One region of the Cohnella sp. genome, then DNA from elsewhere that is predicted to be linked to it. Evidence: predicted binding sites of a transcription regulator. Region 1 holds the regulator's gene; the other holds the start of a gene.
What was found. The regulator CtsR, encoded in region 1, represses protease genes until heat stress. The targets are predictions, from matches to a motif close to ATGGTCAATAAAGGTCAAACA.
Positions count from the first base shown of each region.

Region 2: the regulator CtsR is predicted to act here: its motif matches at 3,135-3,155, upstream of clpP (ATP-dependent Clp endopeptidase proteolytic subunit ClpP).

Region 1 covers NZ_JBEPYQ010000085.1:9,470-17,074, forward strand. Annotated here, with positions in the region: gene ACESLM_RS23430 (GDP-mannose 4,6-dehydratase) at 1-210, shown strand, start outside; gene ACESLM_RS23435 (hypothetical protein) at 227-1,438, shown strand; gene ACESLM_RS23440 (glycosyltransferase family 4 protein) at 1,455-2,567, shown strand; gene ACESLM_RS23445 (NAD-binding protein) at 2,697-3,071, shown strand; gene ACESLM_RS23450 (CtsR family transcriptional regulator) at 3,236-3,697, shown strand; gene mcsA (protein-arginine kinase activator protein McsA) at 3,717-4,223, shown strand; gene mcsB (protein arginine kinase) at 4,241-5,305, shown strand; gene clpC (ATP-dependent protease ATP-binding subunit ClpC) at 5,341-7,605, shown strand, end outside.
Region 2 covers NZ_JBEPYQ010000059.1:24,732-32,336, reverse strand. Annotated here, with positions in the region: gene ACESLM_RS18895 (carbohydrate ABC transporter permease) at 1-345, opposite strand, end outside; gene ACESLM_RS18890 (ABC transporter substrate-binding protein) at 342-1,667, opposite strand; gene ACESLM_RS18885 (DeoR/GlpR family DNA-binding transcription regulator) at 2,017-2,766, shown strand; tRNA gene ACESLM_RS18880 (tRNA-Arg) at 2,970-3,044, shown strand; gene clpP (ATP-dependent Clp endopeptidase proteolytic subunit ClpP) at 3,212-3,796, shown strand; gene sda (sporulation histidine kinase inhibitor Sda) at 4,132-4,287, shown strand; gene ACESLM_RS18865 (VOC family protein) at 4,385-4,759, opposite strand; gene ACESLM_RS18860 (SIMPL domain-containing protein) at 4,912-5,682, opposite strand; gene ACESLM_RS18855 (HPr family phosphocarrier protein) at 5,807-6,076, opposite strand; gene whiA (DNA-binding protein WhiA) at 6,179-7,114, opposite strand; gene ACESLM_RS18845 (gluconeogenesis factor YvcK family protein) at 7,122-7,605, opposite strand, start outside.

The DNA.
Region 1 (7,605 bases):
TACACGATCGAGGAGATGCTGAATACGCTGCTGAGCTTCAGCAACGTCAGCATCGAAGTGCAGACCGATCCGAGCCGCTTGCGTCCTTCGGACGTGCAGATTCTGCTCGGAGATTACCGCAAATTCCATGAAGCGACGGGATGGAAGCCGGAAATTCCGTTCGAGCGGACGATGGAAGATCTTCTTCAATATTGGCGCTCGCGGCCTTGAAGGAGGGAGCGGAATAATGGATAACCTGTGCACGATCGTCTCCAAAAACTACATCGCGCTGGCCCGAACGCTCGCGCAGTCGTTCCTTGAACATCATCCGGCCGGTAAAGTTTACGTTCTGCTGGCGGATGAAGACGAGGGGATGTTTCAAGCTCCGGAGGCAACGTTCGAATGGGTGCGCCTGGCGGAAATCGGGTTGCCGTTATGGCCCGATATGAGGTTCCAGTACGATATTACGGAGTTCAATACGGCCGTTAAACCGTATTTTCTCGAATATTTGCTGCTTCGGCGCGGATTGGAATCGATCGTGTACGCGGATCCGGACATTCTCGTGACGCATCGAATGGATGATCTGTACCGGCGGCTGCCGCAGTATTCGATCGTGCTGACTCCGCATATTTTGACGCCTTTGCCTTCGGACCGGCACAAGCCGGGAGAGGTGGAGCTGCTGCAAGCGGGAGTATACAATCTGGGCTTTATCGCCTTGACCCGTACGGACGAGACGCTCAAGATGCTGCGGTGGTGGAAAGACAGGCTGACGAGCCAATGCCTGATGGATCCCGCTCAGGGCTATCACGTCGATCAGAAATGGATGGACTTCGTTCCGGCCCTGTTCGAAGGCGTCCATATTTTGAAGGACCCCGCCTATAACGCCGCCTATTGGAATCTTCACGAGCGGCCGATCGTCTGGCGCAACGGGATGTACGAGATACACGGAAGCCCGCTCATTTTCTATCATTTCAGCGGTCTGACTCCGGACCTCTCGCGCATTTCCAAGCATCAGACCCGCCACCAGTGGACGGGCGCGCCGCATCTGCTCGGACTTTACAAAGACTACGTCTCGCGGCTGATCGCGAGCGGATACCCGGCAACGGCGGGCTGGCGCTATACCTACAATTACTTCGACAACGGCATCGCCATTCCGGCGATCGTCCGCAAGCTGTATCGGAAGCTCGGAGCGCCCTCGCACTTCGGCAATCCCTTCCATACGCTGACTCCGAACGGCTTCTACCGCTGGCTGTTCGCCTCGGCGAGCTCCGTCTCTCCGATGCCGAACCTGCTGAAGGAAATTTACGAGACCCGGGTCGACCTGCAACGGCTGTTTCCCGACCCCCACGGGGCAAGCCGGCATGGCTTGATGGTTTGGGCCAGGCAGTTCGTTCCGATCGAATACGGCATGGATCCGATCGTCTGGCACCCGGTCATCGATTCGATGATCTACGCTTAGGAAGGAGGAGAGGGGAATGCCGTCCGGCATCAATCTGATCGGCTACGCGAGATACGAGATGGGAATCGGGGAGTCGTGCAGGCTGGCGGCCAGGGCGCTGCGCGAGGCAAGCATTCCTTTCGGCATTCTGAACTATTCGGGCGGCAATATGTCGCGAGATCAGGATCTCTCCTGGGCGTCGGCCGAAGTGGATGCGCCGCTGCATCCGATCAACCTGTTTCACATCAATGCCGATCAGATGCCGCTTGCGTACGAGGAGCTCGGCGACGAGTGGTTCGGCGGAAGATACAACATCGGCTACTGGCACTGGGAGCTGCCGGAATTTCCCGACGAATATGCCGAAGGCTTCCGCCATCTGGACGAAGTCTGGGTTCCTTCGGCGTTTATTCGGGACAGCGTGGCGCGCAAATCCCCCGTTCCCGTCACGGTCGTTCCGCATGGCATTCAGGTAGAAGTGCCCGACGGCGTCGGGCGGAAGTCGTTCGGGCTGCCGGAAAGGAAGTTTCTGTTCCTGTGCATGTACGATACGTTCAGCTATTCCCCGCGCAAAAATCCGTCCGCCGTTCTGAAAGCCTACCGCATCGCGGTCGAGCGATACGGCCTGCAGGCCGGGCTGGTCATCAAGATGAACAATCCGCAGCGCGCCGAAGCCGAGAACCTGCGGCGCGAGGCGGAAGGACTGCCAAACGTGCGGATTATCGACCGGGTGCTCAGCCGCTTGGAGGCCAACGCTTTGCTTCAGTGCTCGGACTGTTACATCGCGCTGCATCGCTCCGAAGGCTTTGGCTTGCCGCTGGCCGAGGCGATGTATCTAGGCAAACCGGCCATAGGTACGCATTGGTCCGGCAACGCGGACTTCATGGACGAGACGAATTCCGGCGCGGTTCGCTACAACCTGACGCGGATCGGAACCCACTACGGCCCGTATAAAGCGCATCAGCTCTGGGCGGAACCCGATCTGGAGCATGCCGTTCATCTGATGTGGAAAGCGGTATACGACGAAAAGTGGAGGCGCAGGATCGCAAGCAACGGGCAGAGAACGATTCGGACTTTCTTCTCCCCCGTATCGGTCGGCCGAACGATCCGCGAGCGATTGAAGGGACGCCCGGCATCCCGAGGCCGCGTCTAATTCGCGGCCTTCGAGCTATAAGTTTAGACCAAGCTCTTTACTCCGACATATTATACCTCTACAGATACCCGGAGGAGGACCAGCCGGGAATTCTGGGCAGGAACGAATCGGCATCGGAGGGAAGGGAACATGAGAGTCGTATGTATAGGAGGAGGATACGTGGGGGCTGTCACGGCCGCCGCGTTGGCATCGATCGGCCATCGGACGACCGTGATCGACGTCGATCCGGTTAAAGTCCGAATGCTGAATTCGGGGCGGAGTCCGATCTTCGAGCCGGGATTGGACGAGCTGTTGGGGCGCTTGGCGGGGAGAACTTTGTTCGCATCCGACGGATACGAAGCGGTCGCGGAAGCGGATGTCGTATTCATCTGCGTCGGCACGCCCTCCAGACCGGACGGCACGGCGGATCTCGGCTACGTGAAGCGTAAGAAAACATGGAATCGCCTCGTTTCCGAACCGTGTACCTCCACTGTATGGGCTCGGGGCCAAAGTGGGAATACTTGATGCTGGACGCGTTTCGCGGGATTCGGAAAATTCGCGGGCGGCGAAGTTGCATTTTTCGCAAAGCAGCGTATAATAAAATTATAGTCAAAGAAAGTCAAAGTCAGATCCGCTCCTCATTGACTGACCGGCACCGCCGGCTTGGATCGAAGAAAGGAGGTTGGACGTTGCGTAATATTTCCGATCTTATCGAACATTATCTAAAGCAAAGCCTGGAGAACAGCCAGGCAGGCGCCATCGAAATTCAGCGGAGCGATCTGGCCGACAAATTCTCCTGCGTGCCGTCGCAGATCAATTACGTGATCAGTACGCGGTTTACGCTCGAGAAGGGCTACTACGTGGAAAGCAAGCGCGGAGGCGGAGGCTATATCCGCATTCAGCGCGTGAACCTTCCGTCGCTTGAGGCGGTGCAGCGCCATATTCGTCAGACGGTCGGAGAACGGATCGACCAGACGACGGCGGAAGGGCTGATCTACCAGCTGGAGGAAGCCCGGTTTGTGACCGGCAGGGAAGCGCATCTGCTCAAGGCCGCCGTCTCGCGGGACGCGTTGGCGCTGAAGCTTCCGCTGCGGGATGAGATTCGGGCGAAGCTGCTCAAGGCGATGCTGATCGCTTTGCTTGCGAAATGACGAAAGGAGGCTGAAGGCCATGCAGTGCCAAGAATGCGGCAAACGGCCGGCTACGCTTCATTTTACGAAGTTCGTCAACGGGGAGAAAACCGAGCTGCACATCTGCGAGACGTGCGCCCGGGAGAAGGGGGAGATGCTCCCCGGAACCGCCGGCGGATTTTCCATCCATAACCTGCTCTCCGGCCTGCTCGACTTCGAGCCGCGGAACCAGACGGTCAAGCCGCCGGCGGGCAAGTGCGGCACATGCGGGATGACCTACACGCAGTTCAGCAAGGTGGGACGCTTCGGGTGCAGCGATTGCTACAAGCATTTCTCCGAGCGGCTCGACCCGCTGCTGAAGCGGGTGCACGGCAATACGGTGCACGTGGGCAAAGTGCCGAAGAGGGCGGGCGGCCACTTGAAGACGAAGCGCGAAATCGAGCGTCTGAAGAAGGAAATGCAGGGCAGGATCGAGCGGGAGGATTTCGAGACCGCCGCGCAATTGCGCGACCGGATCCGCGAGCTCGAGAGCGAAATGAGCGGATGAAGGGCAGGGGATAAACGATGGCGAAAAGAAAATTCACGAAGCAGGCGCTCAGTCAGTGGATGAAGGGGAACGGCCCCGAGTCCGAGGTCGTGATCAGCAGTCGCGTGCGGATCGCGCGCAACTTGCGGAATATGCCTTTTCCGCTGATGGCGAACCCCGAACAGTCCCTGGCGGTAGCGGATCAGCTGCTCGGCGTGGCGGAGAGCGGCCGGCTGAACGGCTTGGGCAAAATCGACCAGCTGCGGCTGTCCGAGCTGACCGAGCTGGAGAAGCTCGTGCTGGTCGAGAAGCATCTGATCAGCCCGAATCTGGCCAACGAGTCGCGGGGCGGCGCGCTGATTCTGAGTCCGAACGAAGATATCAGCGTCATGATTAACGAAGAGGACCATCTTCGCATTCAATGTTTATGCCCGGGATTTCAGGTGAACGAAGCTTGGGATTCGGCCAGCAAGGTCGACGATATTTTCGAGGAGCAGATCGATTACGCCTTCGACGAGAAACACGGATACTTAACGAGCTGCCCGACGAACGTCGGCACGGGAATTCGCGTATCGGTCATGATGCATTTGCCGGCGCTCGTCATGACGGGGCAGATCAACCGGATTTTGTCGGCGGTGAACCAGGTCGGGCTGGCCGTCAGAGGCATCTACGGAGAAGGCAGCGAAGCGACGGGCAATCTGTTCCAGGTATCCAATCAGGTGACGCTTGGACAGTCGGAGCAGGAAATCATCGACAATCTGTTCCAGGTGGCGCGCCAGATCATCGAACACGAGAAATCGGCGAGAGCGAAGCTGCTGGGCGAATCGAGGCTGCGCGTCGAAGACCGCGTTCGCAGATCTTTCGGTATTTTGACGCAGGCGCTAATCATCGATTCGAAGGAAGCATCGCAGCGATTGTCCGACATCCGGCTCGGCTCCCATCTGGGCTTGCTGCCGGAGGTGAACCCGCTCGTGCTGAACGAGCTGCTCGTCTCGACGCAGCCAGGCTTCCTGCAGATGACGTTCGGGGAAGCGATGAGCCCGGAGGACCGCGACAAGTCGCGGGCGGAATTAATCCGTTCCCGGCTGGCAACTCTTTCATAAATGTTTTATTCTTATCTTATTAGGAGGTGTGTCTCATGATGTTTGGCAGATTTACGGAACGCGCGCAGAAGGTATTGGCCTTGGCTCAGGAAGAAGCAGTGCGGTTGGGACACAACAATATCGGCACGGAGCACATTCTGCTCGGCCTGATCCGCGAAGGGGAGAGCATCGCCGCCAAGGCGCTGATCGCCCTCGGATTGGGACTGGAGAAAATTCAGGACGAAGTCGAGTCGCTGATCGGCCGCGGACAGGAGCAGCCGACCAATATCGCTTATACTCCCCGCGCCAAAAAGGTGATCGAACTGTCGATGGACGAGGCTCGCAAGCTGGGCCATACTTACGTCGGCACGGAGCATATTTTGCTCGGTCTTATTCGCGAAGGCGAAGGCGTCGCCGCGCGGGTGCTGAACAACTTGGGCATCAGCCTGAACAAGGCGCGCCAGCAAGTGCTTCAGCTGCTCGGCAGCAACGAGAGCGTATCGCAGAATCACGGTCCGTCGTCCAACGTCAGCACGCCGACGCTGGACGGCTTGGCCCGCGACCTGACCGCAAGCGCGCGGGAAGGCAACATCGACCCCGTCATCGGCCGGCAGAAGGAAATCGAGCGCGTCATCCAGGTGCTCTCCCGCCGGACGAAGAACAACCCGGTGCTGATCGGGGAACCGGGCGTCGGCAAGACGGCGATCGCCGAAGGGCTCGCCCAGCGCATCGTCAACAACGAGATTCCCGAGACGCTGCGCGATAAGCGCGTCATGACGCTGGATATGGGCTCGGTCGTCGCGGGCACGAAATACCGCGGCGAGTTCGAGGACCGCCTGAAGAAAATCATGGACGAAATCCGTCAAGCCGGCAACGTTATCCTGTTCATCGACGAGCTGCACACGCTCATCGGCGCGGGCGGCGCGGAAGGCGCGATCGACGCATCCAACATTCTGAAACCGGCGCTGGCGCGCGGAGAGCTGCAATGCATCGGCGCGACGACGCTGGACGAATATCGCAAGTATATCGAGAAGGACGCGGCTCTGGAGCGCCGGTTCCAGCCGATTACGGTCGACCAGCCGACTCCGGAAGAAGCGGTGCAGATCCTGCTCGGACTGCGCGACCGCTACGAAGCGCATCACCGCGTGAAAATTACCGACGAGGCGATCGACGCGGCGGTGAAGCTGTCCGACCGCTACATTCCGGACCGGTTCCTGCCGGACAAAGCGATCGACCTGATCGACGAAGCGGGCTCCAAGGTGCGGCTCAATTCCTATACGGTTCCGCCTAACTTGAAGCAGCTCGAAACCCGTCTGGAAGATATCCGCAAGGAGAAGGACGCCGCCGTCCAAAGCCAGGAGTTCGAGAAAGCGGCCGCCCTGCGCGATACCGAGCAGAAGATTCGCGAAGAACTCGACTTCACGAAGAACCAGTGGAAGGAAAAGCAGGGCCGCACCGACTCGGAGGTGACGCCGGAGGACATCGCCCAAGTCGTAGCCAGCTGGACCGGCATCCCGGTCAGCAAGCTCGCGGAGGAAGAGACGGAGCGCCTGCTGAAAATGGAAAGCATCCTGCACGATCGCGTCATCGGTCAAGAGGAAGCTGTCAAAGCGGTGTCCCGCGCCATTCGTCGAGCACGCGCGGGTCTCAAGGATCCGAAGCGTCCGATGGGCTCCTTCATCTTCCTCGGACCTACGGGCGTCGGGAAGACGGAGCTGGCCCGCGCGATCGCGGAAGCGATGTTCGGAGACGAGAACGCGGTCATCCGCATCGACATGTCGGAGTATATGGAGAAGCACTCCACGTCCCGCCTCGTCGGAGCGCCTCCGGGATACGTCGGCTACGACGAAGGCGGCCAACTGACCGAGAAAGTGCGCCGCAAGCCCTACTCGGTCGTCCTGCTCGACGAGATCGAGAAGGCTCATCCGGAAGTATTCAACATTCTGCTGCAGGTGCTGGAGGACGGCCGTCTGACCGACTCCAAGGGACGTTCGGTCGACTTCCGCAACACGCTGATCATCATGACGTCCAACGTCGGCGCGGAGCAGATCAAGAAGAACTCCACGCTTGGCTTCACCGCCGCGCAGGATGCGGGACGCGACTATCAGAACATGAAGGAGAAGGTGCTCGCGGAGCTGAAGAAGTCGTTCCGTCCGGAGTTCCTGAACCGGATCGACGAGTCGATCGTGTTCCACCCGCTGAACGAGGAGCATATCGCTCAGATCGTAACGCTGATGGCCGACGATCTCCGCAAGCGTCTCGTCGAGCACAACGTCAGCTTCGAATTGACCGAATCGGCCAAAGCGTTCCTGGCTAAGGAA
Region 2 (7,605 bases), on a different contig from region 1:
CCACGGAATCAGCACGCTGGCGCGGACCCACTTACGCCCGGAAATGTTTTTGTCCAGCAGCACGGCAATACCGAGCCCGATCGCCGTTTCCAGCGCCACCGATAGAGCCGTGAATCCCCAGGTATTGCGGTAAGAGATTTTGAACCAGACGTCGTTTAACAGCCGCTTGTAATTGTCCAATCCGATAAAACGGGACGCCGAATCCAGAAACGAAGCGTCGTAGAAGCTGAGCGACAACGTTTTGAGCACCGGATAAAACCCGACCGCCGCCAGAATCGCAATCGACGGAGCAATAAACAAATAACCGATAAGGGCGGATTTGCGCTGACGTCGCGAGTTCGTCATTGGTTCAGAATCGCGCGAATTTCTTCGTCCAACTGCTTAGTCGCCCGATCGACATGCAGGCTTCCAGACAACACGGCCGAAACGGCGGCTTGCAGCTTCAACGAGATTTGCGGATATTTCGGCGTAATCGGCCTGGCGACCGTACCGTTGAACACCTCCGACAGTTCTGTCAGGAACGGAGCGTTCCGCTTCAGATCCTCATCCTCCAGAACGGACGGGCGAGTCGGGCTGAACGCCATCTTCTTGGCAAAATAAAGCTGGGACTCCTTGCTCGACAGAAACTGCGCGAACTTGACCGCTGCTTCCTTATGCTTGGAATTTTGGGCCACCATAAACTGGTAGCCTCCCATCGTGGACGCGCTCTTTCCTCCCTCGAACGCTGGAAGCGGAGCTACGCCTACCTTGCCCGCGACCTTGGAGCCGGCTTCGTCCTGCGCTACGTTCCACACATAGGACCAGTTGCGAAGGAATACCGCGTTGCCGTCGGTGAAAATCGTGCGGCTCGGCTCTTCGTCGTAAGACAGCAGAGATTTCGGACTGATCCCGCTGTCCAGCGTACTCTTCATAAAAGCGAGCGCTTTCTCCGTTGCCGGGGAATCGATGACGCTCTCTTCGTTCTCATCCACGACCGCCCCGCCGGCGCTGGTCAGAAACTCCACGAAATCACAGACGAGAACTTCAGCCTGCTTGCCTTGCCAGAGGAAGCCATGCAGCTTCGGATTTTGTTCCTTTTCCACAATGAACTGGGCCGTCTTGACTAGCTCGTCCCACGTTTGCGGAACCGCCTGCCCGTACTTCTCCAACAAATCCTTGCGGTAATAGAGCATGCCCCCGTCGACATACCAAGGCATAGCCGCCAATTGCCCCTGGTAGGTCAGCGCCTCGATTACCCCCGGATAGTACTGATCCTTCTCCACGTAAGCATCCATCGGCTCGGTCCAACCGGCCGAGGCGAATTCCGGCACCCACACAACATCGCCGGTAAATACGTCGATGTCGGCCTCTCCCGATGATAAAGCGGTTACAAGATACTGATGGATTTCCGTGCTCATGGACGGAGGCGGCAACTGATGGACATCTACTTCGATGTCGGGATTTTGCGCTTCGAACTCCTTTACCAATTCCGTCCACGAATCTTCGCCGAACGTTTTAATGCCCGTGAACCTGATCGTCACCTTCTCTTCCGCCCCGCCCGATTGCGATGCGGAGGCTGACTGAACGGCGTCGCCGGTCTCCCCCTTTTGTCCGCACCCGCCAAGCACCGCGGCCGCAACGGCCGCTGCCGCCATTCCTCCGACAAGCCTTTTCCCTAACGATTTCAAGCTAAGCCCTCCCCAAGTTTCGATTGTTCGTCGTTCTTGTTGCAAGCTAAAACGCTTAAAACCTTCGTCCACCCCCTGAAAATCAACACAAAGCGTTTAATATTGGTTTATTTTGTTCATTTCACGACTATAATAAGAGATATTTTGGTGATATGTCAACATTTAATTTCTATTTTTGTTTGTTATCAAACAAAAATGCAGGATATTTTCTTATTCGATTCATGGTTTATGTTTGTTTTTTTTGAAACTTGCATTGACACACCCTCAAATCGTTCACTAATATGTTTACATAAACAAACAATGATTATTTGTCGTAGAATCGAAACAAGAACAGGAGAGGTATAAAAATATGTCGGACAAGCGACTCGGAAAGCTGGCCGAGCTAATCAAACAGCGGGGAAATTTGTCCGTGCAGGAGCTCATGGATTACTTTAACGTGTCAGACATGACGATACGCAGAGACTTGCAGAAGCTGGAGAATTCAGGAAAATTCCAGCGTTTTCATGGCGGCATCCGTTTTCTGGACGAGACCCCTCTCGACAAGCGGGAGCACTGCCAGTTGGACGAGAAGAAGCGCATCGCCCATTACTGCCTTTCGCTCATCCAGCCCCGAGATACGATTATTCTGGATTCCGGCACGACGACAAGCCAGATTGCGGCCGCTCTTGCGGATTCGGACATTCGGGACGTCACGGTCATCACCAATTCGTTGACCGCAGCCCATTTGCTCCGCAATCAGGAACACGTTTCGCTGGTCATCAGCGGAGGAGAATTGCGGCATATTTCCCAATCGTTCGTCGGCAGCACGGCGCGGACGTTTTTCGAGAACGTATATGTCAACAAAGCTTTTATTGCCACCGGGGGAATTACAGAAAAGGGATTCTCCACTTCTACTTTCGCCGAAGCGGAAATCAAGCAGTGTATGGCCAATTCCAGCAGTTCCACCTACATCGTTACCGATTCCAGCAAATTCGGAAGTCGCTCTCTTAACTTTTTCGCGCCGCTGGAAGCGGCTAACGCCATCGTAACAGACACGGGAGTTCCCGATGAATGGGTCGCCTTGTGCAAACAACATCAGATCGAAGTCTGCTCGGTTTAATCTATGCCGGAAGCGCAGAAAAAGGCGGAAACCGCAACTTAATGCGGTCCCGCCCCGTATTTCGCATGTGATGTCTCCTGTAAAATTTTCGCACCAAGAAAGCAAACTCCTCCCTTGCTCCCGGCTCAACAATAATTTCAATCCCGAAATCCCTTGCATTTTAGAGTCTTATCCCCTATAATAACTCTTGCTGTACTTAATGAGCGCCCGTGGTCCAACGGATATGACGCAGCCCTCCGAAGGCTGAGATTGAGGTTCGATTCCTCACGGGCGCGCCAATATTGCTTATATCAGCCGGCCGGCTTCAGGCCGGTTTTTTTGTATCCCCGCCCCCCTGCTCAGAGAACCGCAAATTTCTTCGTCAACCCTCTTTGACTTTCTTTGACTTTTAGCTTCGGATTCGCTATGATAAGGAAACCACAGTTCATGAGGAGGGACGCCAAACATGAGTTTTGTACCTATGGTTGTCGAGCAAACCAATCGAGGAGAACGGGCATATGACATCTATTCCCGATTACTCAAAGATCGAATCGTATTTCTGGGAACGCAGGTGAACGACGTAGTCGCCAACTCCATTATCGCTCAATTGCTGTTCCTGGCGGCCGAAGATCCGGAAAAGGACATTCACCTCTACATCAACAGTCCCGGCGGTTCGATTACGGCCGGCATGGCCATATACGATACGATGCAGTTCATCAAGCCGGACGTCTCCACGATTTGCGTCGGCATGGCCGCGTCGATGGGCGCGTTCCTGCTCGCCGCGGGCGCCAAGGGCAAGCGCTTCGCCCTGCCGAACAGCGAAGTAATGATCCACCAGCCGCTCGGAGGAGCCGAAGGGCAAGCCAGCGACATCGAGATCCGCGCTCGCAGAATTCTGAAGCTGCGGGATAAGCTGAACGGCATTCTGGCCGAACGTACCGGCCAGCCGCTGGAAAGAATCGAGAAGGACACCGACCGCGACAACTTCATGGATGCCGAAGTCGCCTGCGAGTACGGTCTGATCGATAAAGTCATCGAGAAAGTCAACTAAGCGTTACTCCCGCATTAAGAAGAAGCCGTTCGGGTCATCCCAAGATGACCTGAACGGCTTCTTCTTACCCCCCCCATTAACACAACTCCAATTGTATGTCAACAAAAATTCAAAACTTTGAATGCCCTCTCTGCTAGTCCACCAAACCATGTTATTCTGTTAATTATAAGAATTCCATTTAGACCCAGTTCTAGCTATCTCTTAGGAACTTTGGAAGAGAGGAATTATGTATGCCTGAAAGATCGTATCCGTACCTTGTAGCCACGTCGTCCGAGGACCCTTCCGCAGCAGGGAGAACGCATTCTGCTCCCGTTGACATGGTTGCAGCTCGTCGGTTGAGCGATAAAGCATCCTTGCTTCGCCCGCTTAAAGATGAGCATCTGCTGGAAGTCTACAGAGAAGCCAAGAAGATGAATCTGTCTCATGAATTCATCGAACTGCTGGAAGAAGCGCTCTCTATCCGTCAGTTGAGCCATTATAAAGAAGCGTAAACCCGTCATCTTTGCGATAACTTTCCTACTCTTTCCGCCCGCCGGCTTAGGCGGGCGGTTTTATTTCTCCTATCTTGCTTCCTGGCTTGCGAACGTCTTAATAATTGGATAATTCAATTAAGTTTCCATCAGGATCTCTGAAATAAATGGAGGTTATCGGTCCTAATGCTCCCGTCCTCTTAACCGGCCCTTCTACGATATCGATGCCTTTTTCGATGAACTGCGTGCGGAGTTCTTCAATCGGCTCTTTGGTTATAAAGCAGAGATCCTCTGAACCAGGCAACGGCGACTGGGCTTTGGGTTCGAACTCATTGCCGTATTCGTGAAGATTGATCTTCTGTTGCCCGAAGGAAAGGGCCTTTCTATTCGCACCGAACGTAATCAATTCCATTCCTAATGCCCCTGTATAAAACCGGACCGTCTTTTCCAAATCCCTAACCGTTAACACGATATGATCGATTCTCTCAATCATGCGATTGGTCTCCTCTCGAACAGTAATCCTGCCTTCATGTCCCTCGGACGTTCATGGGTCAGTCGCAGAAAAAGAGGGCGTCTCGAAAACCGGAGGCCTCCTGCGAGAAACCCTCCGAGCTTTCAAGACGACCTCCGCCTTGTTCGCGTCTATTATTGCATTTCGTATTGAACGGTGACTTGCGTGCTGATCTCGATCTGGCCCGATTGCACCGAGGAAGCCGCGCTGTCCATAGCCATTTCAGCCATCACGGCCTTGGCTTGCGTGCGGGCATACAGCACCGGATTGTTCGACACTTCGCCCTGCACGATGTTCGTGACGCCCTTCAGCTGACGATTGGCCGACGTCGCCAATACCCCGGCTTTGGCAGCCGCGTTCTGCATCGCCTTCTTGAGCGCTTCCAGCTCGTACTGCTCCTTCTTCTCCGTAGAGAATTGCACGCCGTCCAGCCGGTTCGCTCCGGACTCCGTCAACGCATCGAACAGCTTGCCGATGTCCGGCAGCTTCCGGTAGGTCACCTGAATCGAATGAACCGCGATGTAGCCCTTCAGCACGCGTCCGTCCTTCTCCGTATAGTTGTACTCGGGCTGCACGTCGAACCCGGTCGTCGTAACGTCCTTCTTGGCGATGCCGAACGTCTCGTACAGCACCTTCTCCACTCCCGCGAACTGCTTCGCGTTCGCTTGCTGCGCCTCCGTCGCTTTCGACCCGCGCGTCTCGACCGCCAGACGCAGATAAGCGACGTCCGGCTCTACCATCACGGAGCCGCTCGCCCCCACCGTTACCGTATAAGGCGCCGTTTGGACAGCCGAAGCCGAAGTTTCTGCGGACACCGCGTTCCCCTCCCCTTTCACGAATCCGAACCATCCAATTACCGCCGCGGCCAGAACGACCGACAACACTTGCAAAGCGCTTTTTTTCATGACCAAGCCCCTTTCGATCGGTTTGCCTTTATTAACGCAATCGAATAGACAAATGTTTCACGTTCAGGGACAAAAATGTTAAAAACGCAAAAAGCCCCTCCACGGGGGCTTCATGCAAAAAATCTTATTGATTTTCCAGTTCTTCTTTGCTCACGAGTTGGACTAAAGCGGTTACAGCCTGCTCTGCGTCCGAACCCTCCGCGCTGATCGCGACCTCCGTGCCGGAGCTGATCGCCAGGCTCATAATGCCCATGATGCTCTTCGCGTTAACCTTCTTCTCATCCTTCTCAACGAAGACGTCCGAAGAGAATTTATTGGCCTCTTGCACGAATAGTGCCGCCGGTCTGGCGTGAAGACCTGTTTTAAGCCGAACGACTACCGGCTGTCTCGTCATGGACCGGATACCCCCTATCTTTAATTCGTCCCGCTCGTCGGGACTCCCGTGCTCCAGTTCTACATTATTATAACATTGATATGAACAAATGCGCCATACGCTTTATGCCCCGCCGTTTCGGATTTTTTCGGCCAACTCGTCGAGCTTGCGGAGCCGATGGTTAACGCCCGATTTGCTGACCTGGCCTTTCAGCAGATCTCCGACTTCCTTGAGGTTGATATCCGGGTGCTGGAGCCTGACCTCGGCCACCTCGCGGAGCTTGTCGGGAAGATTGTGAAGTCCGATTTCCTTCTCCAAGAGCTTGATGTTATCGATCTGCCGAACCGCGGCTCCGATCGTCTTGTTCAGATTGGCGGTCTCGCAGTTGACGATCCGGTTCACGGAATTGCGCATATCCCGCATGATGCGGACATCCTCGAACTTGAACAGCGCCTGATGCGCGCCGATAATGTTCAGAAATTCGATGATCTTCTCGCCTTCCTTGATGTACAGGATAAAACCCTTCTTCCGCTCAATGAACCGGGCGTTCAGATGGAACTTGTTCGCCAAGTCGACGAGAGCCTTGCAGTGCTCTTCGTACATCGACGAAATCTCGAGGTGGTAGGACGACCCTTCGGGATTGTTCACCGAGCCTCCCGCCAGGAAAGCGCCCCGCAGATAAGCCTTCTTGCAGCAGGATTTACGCACGAGCTCCTTGTCGATGCTCGGATGGAAGAGGAACCCCTCCGAGACGATGCTCAGATCGTTCAAGATCGCTTCGGCCCCGGCTGGAATTCGAACGACGTAGACGTTGTTTTTTTTCAGCCGCATCTTTTTGCGGACGAAAAGCTCAGTGACGACCGTAAAATGGCGCTTTAGCAACGTATAGATTCGACGCGAAATCGCGGCATTCTCCGTGGCGATGTCCAGCACGACCCTGCGGTTCGACAACGAGATCGTACCGTTCATCCGAATCAGCGCAGACAGTTCCGCCCTTTCGCAGCAGCTGTCGCTCTCGAGCATCGTGAGCTCCTTTTTCGTTTGCGCTGCAAAAGACATGCCTTTCTCACCCCTTTCTGAGCATCCAGTTATCGACCAACTGGTAAATGTGCTCGCTTAGTTTCTCCGCGTCATGCCGCAAGTAAGTGCGGAACAGGACGAGTTTGTCCGCGATGACCTTGTAGCCCCGGCGGGTAACCTCCTCCAGGTCCAAGTGGACCGCCTTGGCTCCCTGCTCGGCGTAGAGGTTCTCCACCTGCGGGGGGATTTCTCCATCGTTCACGATGACGTAGTCAAAAAGATGATGGCCGATATGGGCGTGAACGGCGGCCAGATGATCGCTGACGGAATAGTTGTCCGTCTCGCCGGGCTGGGTCATCACGTTGCAGACAAACAGCTTGGCCGCGTTGGATTCCACGATCGCCTCCGCCAGCTCCGGTACGAGCAGATTTGGAATAATGCTCGTATACAGGCTTCCCGGACCGATCAGGATCGCATCCGCTTCCCGCAGGGCCTCGACGGCCTCCGGAAGCGCCTTGACGTCGGGCGGC